DNA from 2 places in the Pseudonocardia yunnanensis genome. Region 2 is predicted to be linked to the other one. Evidence: riboswitches for the same ligand, from Rfam matches in the RefSeq annotation. Region 2 holds a riboswitch; the other holds the start of a gene.
What was found. A riboswitch is a leader RNA that binds a small molecule or an ion and turns the genes downstream of it on or off. The one in region 2 is predicted to bind fluoride.

Region 1 (4,404 bases), on a different contig from region 2:
GCGGCGTGAGGTGGTCAGGCAACTGCCGAAGGAACCCGGTCAGCATCGCATTTCCCCGGTCGAACACCCCGGCATCGAGGGCCGAGGTCGCAGTGCCCGGCATCCAGGGTGGGTTGCACACGACCAGGTCAGCGCGACCGGCCGGAAACAGGTCGTGGCGGATGACCGTTGCCCGCTCGGCGTATCCCAGCCGATCGAGATTGTCACGGGCGCACGTCACCGCGCGGTCCTCGATATCCGTCGCGACCACCCGGGGGATTCCCCGACTCAGCAGAATCGCGGCGAGCACGCCGGTGCCGGTTCCGACGTCGAACGCCGTCCGCGCTGGTGGGAGTGGGATGCGAGCGACAAGATCCAGATAGTCCGTGCGCGTCGGAGCGAAGACCCCGTAATGCGGATGAATGCGGGCGTCGAGAGCAGGGATCACGATGCCTGTGCGGCGCCATTCGTGCGCCCCGAGGACGCCTGCCAGTCCCTGCAGCGACACCACCGCCTCCGACGCCAGGTCGCCGTAGACCTGCTGACATGCCCGGTCGATCGACGGGGCCCGCCGCAGATCGAGCACAAAGCCGGGGTTCAGCTGAACGAGCACCGCTCCCAGCAGCCGGGACCGCTTCGCCCGGTCCTGGCGTTGACGGTGGAACTCTTCGGCCGGGGCCAGCTCGCGTCTTTGCGGGAAGCGATCGATACGGCGTCGCATCGCGGCGAGCAACTGACGGGCGTTGTGGTAATCGCCTCGCCACAGAAGGCCAATTCCGTCCGCCGCCATCCGACAGGCCTTGTCGGCGCTGAGATCGTCGCCGACGACGATCACGCGGCGTGGCGGCCGATGGCCGTCGGCAGTGAGCCAGCGGGCACGCACATTCGTGCCGTGCTCTCGCCAGCTCAGGATCTGATCGCGTGACGACGTATCGAGCATGGGAGGACTCCCGGGAGTCCAAGCGGACCAGCATCGTATCGGGCGGTTCCTGAATTGACGGCGCATCGCCGATCAGAAGACCCGGAAGGGGAATCCCCGTCAACGGAGATTGCGAACGCCGATCTCCCTCACGACACCAGTGCGCGCGCGGCCCACCAGGCCAGCGTCGCCATGCCCAGCCCGGCGACGACGCTGCCTGCCACGTAGGCGACGGCGACCGCCCGGGCGCGGCTCTCCAGCAGGGCGAACGCTTCGTAGCTGAAGGTGCTGTAGGTGGTCAGCGCACCGCAGAAGCCGACCGCGGCTGCTGTCTCGACCGCTGGTGGGAGCGCGCTGCTGGCTCCGACCAGTCCGCCCAGTACGAATGAGCCGATCATGTTGACGGCGAAGGTGCCCCATGGGAACCGTGTCCGGTGCCGGGCCTGCACCGTGCGGTCGATGATGTAGCGCATGGGCGCGCCGACCGCCGCGCCGAGTGCCACCCACAGCACCTCCATCGCTGTCACCTCCCGCTTGTGGGGCGTCGAACGCCGGTGAGGCGGGCGGCCAGGCGGGTGGTGCCTGCGCCGAGTGCGCAGGCGAGCACGGCGAGGATCGGGGTGAGGACGAGGTAGGCCGCGGCCAGGCCGGGTCGGGCGCCGTCGGCCAGTGAGATGGCGTCGACGGTGTAGGTGGAGAAGGTGGTGTAGCCGCCCAGGATCCCGACGCCGAGGAACGGGCGAGCGAGGCGATGCGGCTCGACGAACTCGGTGATGACGACCATGAGCACGCCGATCAGCAGGCAGCCGGAGAGGTTGATCAGCAGGGTCGCCCACGGCCATCCGCTGGGTGCGTGCGGCCACGCCAGCCCGATTCCGTAGCGCGCCTCGGCACCGATCACCCCGCCGACGGCGATCGCACCCAACACGTCCAGCGGATGCCCGGCCAGCTCGCGTCGCTGCGCCGGGACGCCCATATCGACGTCCGGGTCGATGCCGCTCGCAGGCTCAGGGTCGTGGGGAACGTCGGCGCTCATCGCACCTCAATCCCGTAGCCGGCGAGCCATGTACTGGTCGTGGGAGGTGACCCGGAACGCCGCCGCCAGAACGAGGATCAGCGGCGGGAACACGGCGAGCAGCAACGTCGCACCCCTCAGCAGGCTGGTGTCGTCGAGCGCGAGGCCGGAGGCCATGATTGTGATCGACACCGCGAAGTAGGTCCAGGCGATCCGGTCGAGCACCGTGGCGGGCGCAGCAGGTGCCCCGCGGTGCAGTCGCCGGGCCAGCGATGGGTCCTCCTGGGCGAGTTTCCGCGCGATCGCGCGCAGCGCGCGCCGTTCCCGCCGGTTCATCGACGTCGCCGATCATGAGGACTCCACCCGCGCGGATGGAGTTGACGACAGCCGCAACTCATAGCGGCAGTAGAAACGGATAGGGCTGACATCACCACCTCCTACCCACAGAACAGCCCTGTCGGTAGGAGCCATCAGCCCAGCCGGGCGGTTGTAGGCGAGCCCCATCACCTGTGTGCGATCCCAGACTACCCGTTGGCTCGACAGCGCGTAGAGAGCGGCGAGGAGCGGGCCGTCCGTCCCTGTCCGGAATGCGTTCGCCGTTCAGCCGGCAAGCATCTCCCGCGAGACGTCCCAGAGGCGGCCGGCGACGTCGAGGTCGAGTGCGTAGGACGAGACACCGACGGTGTCAGGGTTCTCGGCGGCTCGCGACGGGTCGTAGGGAAGGGCCTCGTTGCAGTCCTCGAAGTACCGTCCCCCGACGCCCTCCACGAGAGGGGAGGCGGCCAGGAGCACGGAGGTGGCCGCGCCCTGTTCGACCGTCCGCCACGGGTAGGTGTCGAGGGTCTCCCGGACCTCGGGGGTTACGTCGGGGCCGTCCACGTGGCGCTGGAGGTTGGTGTGGATGCCTCCGGGGTGCAGCGCGTTCGCGGTGATCCCGTCGCCTGCCCATCGCATCGTCGCCTCGACGGCGAAGAGCACGTCGGCGACCTTCGACTGGCTGTACGCCCCCCAGGGGTCGTAGGCGCGGCGTTCGAAGTTGATGTCGTCGAAGTCGATCGAGCCGTGGACGTGCCCGTTCGAGCTGACCGAGACGACGCGGGCCGCACCCGCGGCGGCAAGAGCGAAGTGCAGCCCGAGGGTCAGGCCGAAGTGCCCGAGGTAGTTCGTGGCGAACTGGTACTCCCATCCCTCGGGCGTCCGCCGCAGCTCCGGCACGGCCATCAGTCCGGCGTTGTTCACCAGGATGTGCAGCGGGCCCTGCCATTCAGCTGCGAACGCGGCCACCGAGGAGGGGCGGGCGAGGTCGAGAGGGGCCACTGCGACGCCGGCGTTGCCGGTACCGGCGACGATCTCGGCGGCTACGCTTTCGCCTGCTTCGATGTTGCGTACGGCGAGAGTCACCTCGGCCCCGGCCGCGGCCAGCACACGGGCGGTCTCTCTGCCGACCCCGGACGCGCCGCCCGTGACCACGGCCCGCTTGCCGGTGAGGTCGACCCCGCGGAGGACGTCCTGTGCGGTGGTTTCGCGGCCGAACGGGGTGGTGATCCGGGTCGTAACAGTCATGATTGTCCTGTTCTGAAGCGCGGCGACGGCCGGCGCGCTAACCTGAAAGTGGAGGACGCTCCGGTCTTCGACTTAACCGGATCATCCTCCGATTGGCAACGAGTGTGTGCGGCCTCACCCCGGCAGGCTGCAGGAGGAGGAGCACGTGGACGACACCGCCGGACGGCCCCTTCGCGCGGACGCCCGACGCAATCGCGACCTGCTGCTCGCGTCCGCGGTGCGCGCGTTCTCCGAGAAGGGCCTCGACGCGTCGCTGGACGCGATCGCCAAGGACGCCGGAGTGGGGATCGGCACGCTCTACCGCCATTTCCCCACGCGGGAAGCGCTCATCGAAGCCGCCTACCGCAACGAGCTGGCTGCCGTCTGCGACGCGGCGTCCGACCTGCTGGAATCGCTCCCGCCGGTGGAGGCCACTCGCGCCTGGATGGACCGCTTCATCGACTACATGACGGCGAAGATCGGCATGGCCGATGCGCTCCGCGCGGTGATCGCCTCGGGCGCCAACCCCTATGCCCATAGCCGCGAGCGTCTGAACGCGGTGATCGAGCAGTTGCTGTCCGCCGCAGCCGCCACCGGTGAGATCCGATCCTACGTGAAGCCGGACGACGTGCTGATCAGCGTCGGGGGCGTTGCCCTCGCCGCCGGTGATCCCGCTCGGCGTGAGCAGGCCGGGCGTCTGCTCGACCTGCTCATGGACGGTTTGCGCTACGGAGCGCCGGCGGCCCGAGCCGTACAGCCGGACCAGACCGCCGGCGCCGCGCGCTGAACATCCCTCGGGGTCCTCGCCATCAGAGTCCGTGGCGGCGAGCCCCGAGAACGCGTTCACTCACCGCGGCCTCCATGAGCGCGGAGAACGGCGCCGCCGTCGTTGCTCGCACACCGCGGTCGTCGACCCCCTCGTGAGCGTGGCCCGACATGGCGAGGCGGA
Region 2 (4,404 bases):
ACGTCCAGCGCGGCACCTGGCGCGGATGGGCCACACCGTCGTTGATGACGGTGGCCGGCTCGCAGCCCACCTGCACCGCCCGGCCCAGTGCCGAGCCCCGGCCGTGTGGAGCCCTCGGTGCCACCGCGCGCTCGCGCCCGTCCGGGGTCCGTCCGGTCCATCCGGCGCGCACGGCGATGCCGGCCGGGCCCGGCGTGACCACCAGCCGCCGTGTCCTGCCGCGGAGCACCAGAACCGAATCGCAGTAGCACTCGCCTGCGAGGTCGTGGATCTCCGCACGCCCGACGAGCACGCCACCGGCGTCGTCGCGGACCAGGGGAACCGGCGACGCCGCACCGGTGAGCGCGAGGCGCAGGGCGTTCTCCCCCGTCGGGAGGCCCCACGCGGCGGTCGCCGCCGACCGGGCGGTGGGCAGGTAGGCCACCTCGACGCCCAGCCGGTCGGTGCGCAGCAGCCGTGTCAGCACGGCCGCGAGGTCGGAGTCGGTGCCCGCCACGACCACTCGTTGCGGCTCGTGTTCGGCGAGCACGGGGTCGACAGCGGTTCTGTCCGGTCTCGTGGGCAGGGCGACTTCGGGCACCCCGGCCACCAGACCACTACTGTTGACCCCGAGCGGACGTGCCTGCCCGTCATCCGAGCAGGTCAGCAGCACCACTGTGGAATCGATCGTGCTCACGGGATCGGTTACCCTCCCCGCCGCGGTGATGGGCATAGGACTGGAGTTTTCACATGCCGGCGATCGTGCTGATCGGCGCCCAGTGGGGCGACGAAGGCAAAGGCAAGGCCACCGACCTCCTCGGGGGGCAGGTGCAATGGGTGGTGCGCTACCAGGGCGGCAACAACGCCGGCCATACAGTAGTGCTGCCCGACGGACAGGACTTCGCCCTGCACCTCATCCCATCCGGGATCCTCACGCCAGGCCTGCGCAACGTCATCGGCAATGGCGTGGTGGTTGACCCTGGGGTGCTGCTCGACGAGCTCTCCGGCCTCGAGGCCCGCGGTGTGGACACCAGCAACCTGCTGATCAGCGCGGATGCGCACCTGATCATGCCGTACCACGTGGCCATCGACAAAGTCACCGAGCGGTTCCTGGGCAAGGCCAAGATCGGCACCACGGGCCGGGGTATCGGTCCCGCCTACCAGGACAAGGTCGCGCGCGTGGGCGTTCGGGTGGCCGACGTCCTCGACGAGAAGATCCTGCACCAGAAGGTGGAGGCGGCCCTGGAGTTCAAGAACCAGGTGCTGGTCAAGGTCTACAACCGCCGCGCGCTCGACGTCGACGAGGTGGTGGACACGGTGCTCGCTCACGGCCGCCGGTTCGCCGACCGGATCGCCGACACCCGCCTGCTGCTCAACCAGGCGCTCGAGGCCGGCGAGACGATCCTGCTGGAGGGTTCGCAGGGCACCCTGCTCGACGTCGACCACGGCACCTACCCCTTCGTCACCAGCTCGAACCCCACTGCGGGTGGCGCGGCGGTGGGCTCGGGCATCGGCCCCAACCGCATCACCCGGGTCATCGGGATCCTCAAGGCCTACACCACGCGTGTCGGCTCCGGTCCGTTCCCCACCGAGTTGCTCGACGCGATGGGTGAGCAGCTGCGCAAGGCGGGCGGCGAGGTCGGTGTCACCACCGGGCGGCCGCGCCGCTGCGGCTGGTTCGACGCCGTGATCGGCCGCTACGCGGCACGGGTCAACGGGATCACCGACTTCTTCCTCACCAAGCTCGACGTGCTCTCCGGGCTGGAGAAGGTGCCGATCTGCGTGGGCTACGAGGTCGACGGGAAGCGGATCGACGAGATGCCGATGACGCAGACCGACGTGCACCATGCCCTGCCCGTCTACGAGGAGCTCCCGGGCTGGTTCGAGGACCTCTCGGGGTGCCGCACGTTCGAGGAGCTCCCGGCGGCGGCGCGCGACTACGTGCACCGCATCGAGGAGCTCACCGGCGCGCCTGTCAGCGCGATCGGCGTGGGCCCCGGCCGCGACCAGACGATCACGCGCGACGTCTGAGCAGACCCTGTTTTAGCTGGTCAGCGGACCACGCTGCCGCACCGTTCGTCGCCACGTCCCGCCGAGCGGGCGGCGGGCGGCGATCGAGCCGTTGGTGCGGGGAGTGGCCGGCGTTACGGGGGCGCGCGTCCGCGGGATTCGTGGACGACCGGCGCCTTCGTCCGGTAGGTCGGGACTGGCGGGCCGTTGGTGCGGGGCGGGCTCGGGGCCTCGGCTCGAGAGAGCGCGCGTCGGACGGCGACCACGTCGCACCCGCCTCCTCTGAGGCCCGAGGCGCGCGGTCAGGAGATGTCGATATTGCTGTTTCAGTTGAGTTGTCCAGGCGGGACGACGAGAACTGGGCGGTGTTGGTGTTCGATCAGGGCGTGTGAGACCGAGGGTTGGATGAGGCGGGAAAGGGCGGCTCGGAGTCCTTCGCCGCGGGTGCCGACGACGATCAGGAGTGCGTTGTGTTCGTCGGCTGCGGCGGCGAGCGCCCTGACCGGGTTGCCTCGGCAGGATTGGTAGGTCCATGGGAGGCCGGTTCGGGTGAGGGCCGCTTCGACCTGGTGACGCTCGTCGACGAGGGTTTGTTCGCCCTGCTCCTCCCAGTCGGCGGAATCGGGGTCGACGGGGTAGTCGTCGAGGACCACGGCGTGGACGACGTGTAGTTGAGCCCCGAGTCGGCGTCCGAGTTCTGCGGCGACGGCGAGGGCGTTGTCGCTCGCGGTGTCGCGGCAGTGTCCGACGATGAGGGTGTTGGCCGGATTCTTGCTCGATGTGGCGAGCACTCTCTCGGGTTGTTCAAGCAAGGCGGTCATGTCCGTCGCTCCTGTTGTCGTGCTCCACCAATTGTGTTGGGTGAGCAACTCGGATCGTTGTCGTGCGGCTCTTCCGTCGGGTGGACGGCAGGCGGGACGGCGGGGTGGCGGTCTTCCGGGCAGCGGTGCGCGCATCCACGCTGTGATCCGGCGACGAAGGGAGACGGCGAGCCCTAGTGCTGCGGGCCGGGCCGGGAAGGTGGGGAACTCTTGCTGTCATGTCCTACCTCCAGAGTCGAACCCTGTTGGTAGGAGCTATCAGCCCGGGTGGGCGGTCAACGGCGAGCCCCATCGCCTGTGACCCACATCATAAACCTTGCCGGGCCTTCGTGTGCACTTCTCGCAGCAATCTCTCCCGCGAGGTGCGACAGCTGGCGAGCGAACGGGCGGCTATGCGGTTCAGGCCGCGCAGTTGCCCGTGTTCACTTCGCTGCGCAGCCCGGATGCGGCCTGCACGACGTGCGACACCTGGTCGACGGTGAGGACGAACCCGGTCTCCTGGTCGTCGAGTGCGGCGCCGAAGACCACACCGATCACGGTGCCGTCGGGTGCCACGAGCGGGCCGCCGGAGTTGCCCGAGCGGACCACGGCCCGCACCGTGTAGACCTCGCGGGTGACCTCGCCGTCGTCGTAGATGTCGGGGCCCTTCAGGTTGATCATCGACCGGATCTTCGCCGGCGTGGCGGTGAACGGCCCGTCCAGCGGGTAGCCGAGCACCACGGCGTCGTCGCCCGGCTTGGCCGGCTGCGGGTCGAACGTCAGCGGCTTCGCGTCCAGGTCGGGCACTCGCAGCACCGCGAGGTCGACACGGGGGTCGTAGGACACCACCTCGGCGCTGAGCTCGACCGTGCGGCCGCGCCTGTTCACCACCTCGACGCCGGTCTCGGACGTACCCGCGACGACGTGGGCGTTCGTGAGCACGAGCTGAGGTCCGATCACGAACCCCGTGCCTTCGAGCTGGCGCGCACACGACGGCGCACGACCCCGGATCTTGAGGACGCTGCCGCTCAGGTCCTCGATCACCGGGCTCTGCGCGAGAGCCGGATCGGGCGGGCCGACCTCCGTGATCGGCGTCTCCGCGAACGGGCTGAGCACGTCGGGGAAGCCGGAGTTGTTGAGCAGTTGCCGCAGCTCCGCGGGCAGCGCCTTGGCTCCGGCCGGCATCACCGAGTCGACGGCGCGGAGCACCTCCGACCCGCGGACGCCCGAGGCGAGGCCGGGGAAGCTGGCCGACGCCAGCGGCAGCGCGACCAGCCAGGCCGCGATCACCACGGTGACGGCCTGCAGCACAGAGCCCAGCGTGGAGTCGACCTGCAGCGAGCGATGGCCGGTGATCCGGTCGCGGATGCGGCGCCCGAAGAAGACGCCGGTGGTCTCGCCGAGGGCCACCAGCAGCACCACCACGACAACACTGACGATGACTCGCGTGGTGGGCGCCTCCACACCCGCGGCCAGCAAGGGCGCCAGCCGGACCCCGAGCACCGCCCCCGTGAGCACCCCGACGAACGACAGCAGAGCCACCGCCATGCCGTGGCGCCAGCCGGAGACGGCCGCGATCAGCGCCAGCCCCAGAACGACCGCGTCCACCCAACTC

Region 1: linked by a shared signal. The riboswitch ahead of ABD743_RS17515 (DUF3040 domain-containing protein) and the one ahead of ABD743_RS07400 (universal stress protein) in region 2 are both predicted to bind fluoride.

What each region holds. Positions count from the first base shown of each region.
Region 1 covers NZ_BAAAUS010000017.1:153,911-158,314, reverse strand. Annotated here, with positions in the region: gene ABD743_RS17535 (methyltransferase) at 1-592, opposite strand, end outside; gene ABD743_RS17530 (hypothetical protein) at 632-904, shown strand; gene crcB (fluoride efflux transporter CrcB) at 1,048-1,416, opposite strand; gene ABD743_RS17520 (fluoride efflux transporter FluC) at 1,422-1,934, opposite strand; gene ABD743_RS17515 (DUF3040 domain-containing protein) at 1,941-2,249, opposite strand; fluoride riboswitch at 2,368-2,430, opposite strand; gene ABD743_RS17510 (SDR family NAD(P)-dependent oxidoreductase) at 2,514-3,476, opposite strand; gene ABD743_RS17505 (TetR/AcrR family transcriptional regulator) at 3,622-4,242, shown strand; gene ABD743_RS17500 (NAD(P)/FAD-dependent oxidoreductase) at 4,265-4,404, opposite strand, start outside.
Region 2 covers NZ_BAAAUS010000006.1:250,201-254,604, reverse strand. Annotated here, with positions in the region: gene ABD743_RS07410 (hypothetical protein) at 1-676, opposite strand, end outside; gene ABD743_RS07405 (adenylosuccinate synthase) at 730-2,010, shown strand; gene ABD743_RS07400 (universal stress protein) at 2,316-2,810, opposite strand; fluoride riboswitch at 3,053-3,115, opposite strand; gene ABD743_RS07395 (MarP family serine protease) at 3,210-4,404, opposite strand, start outside.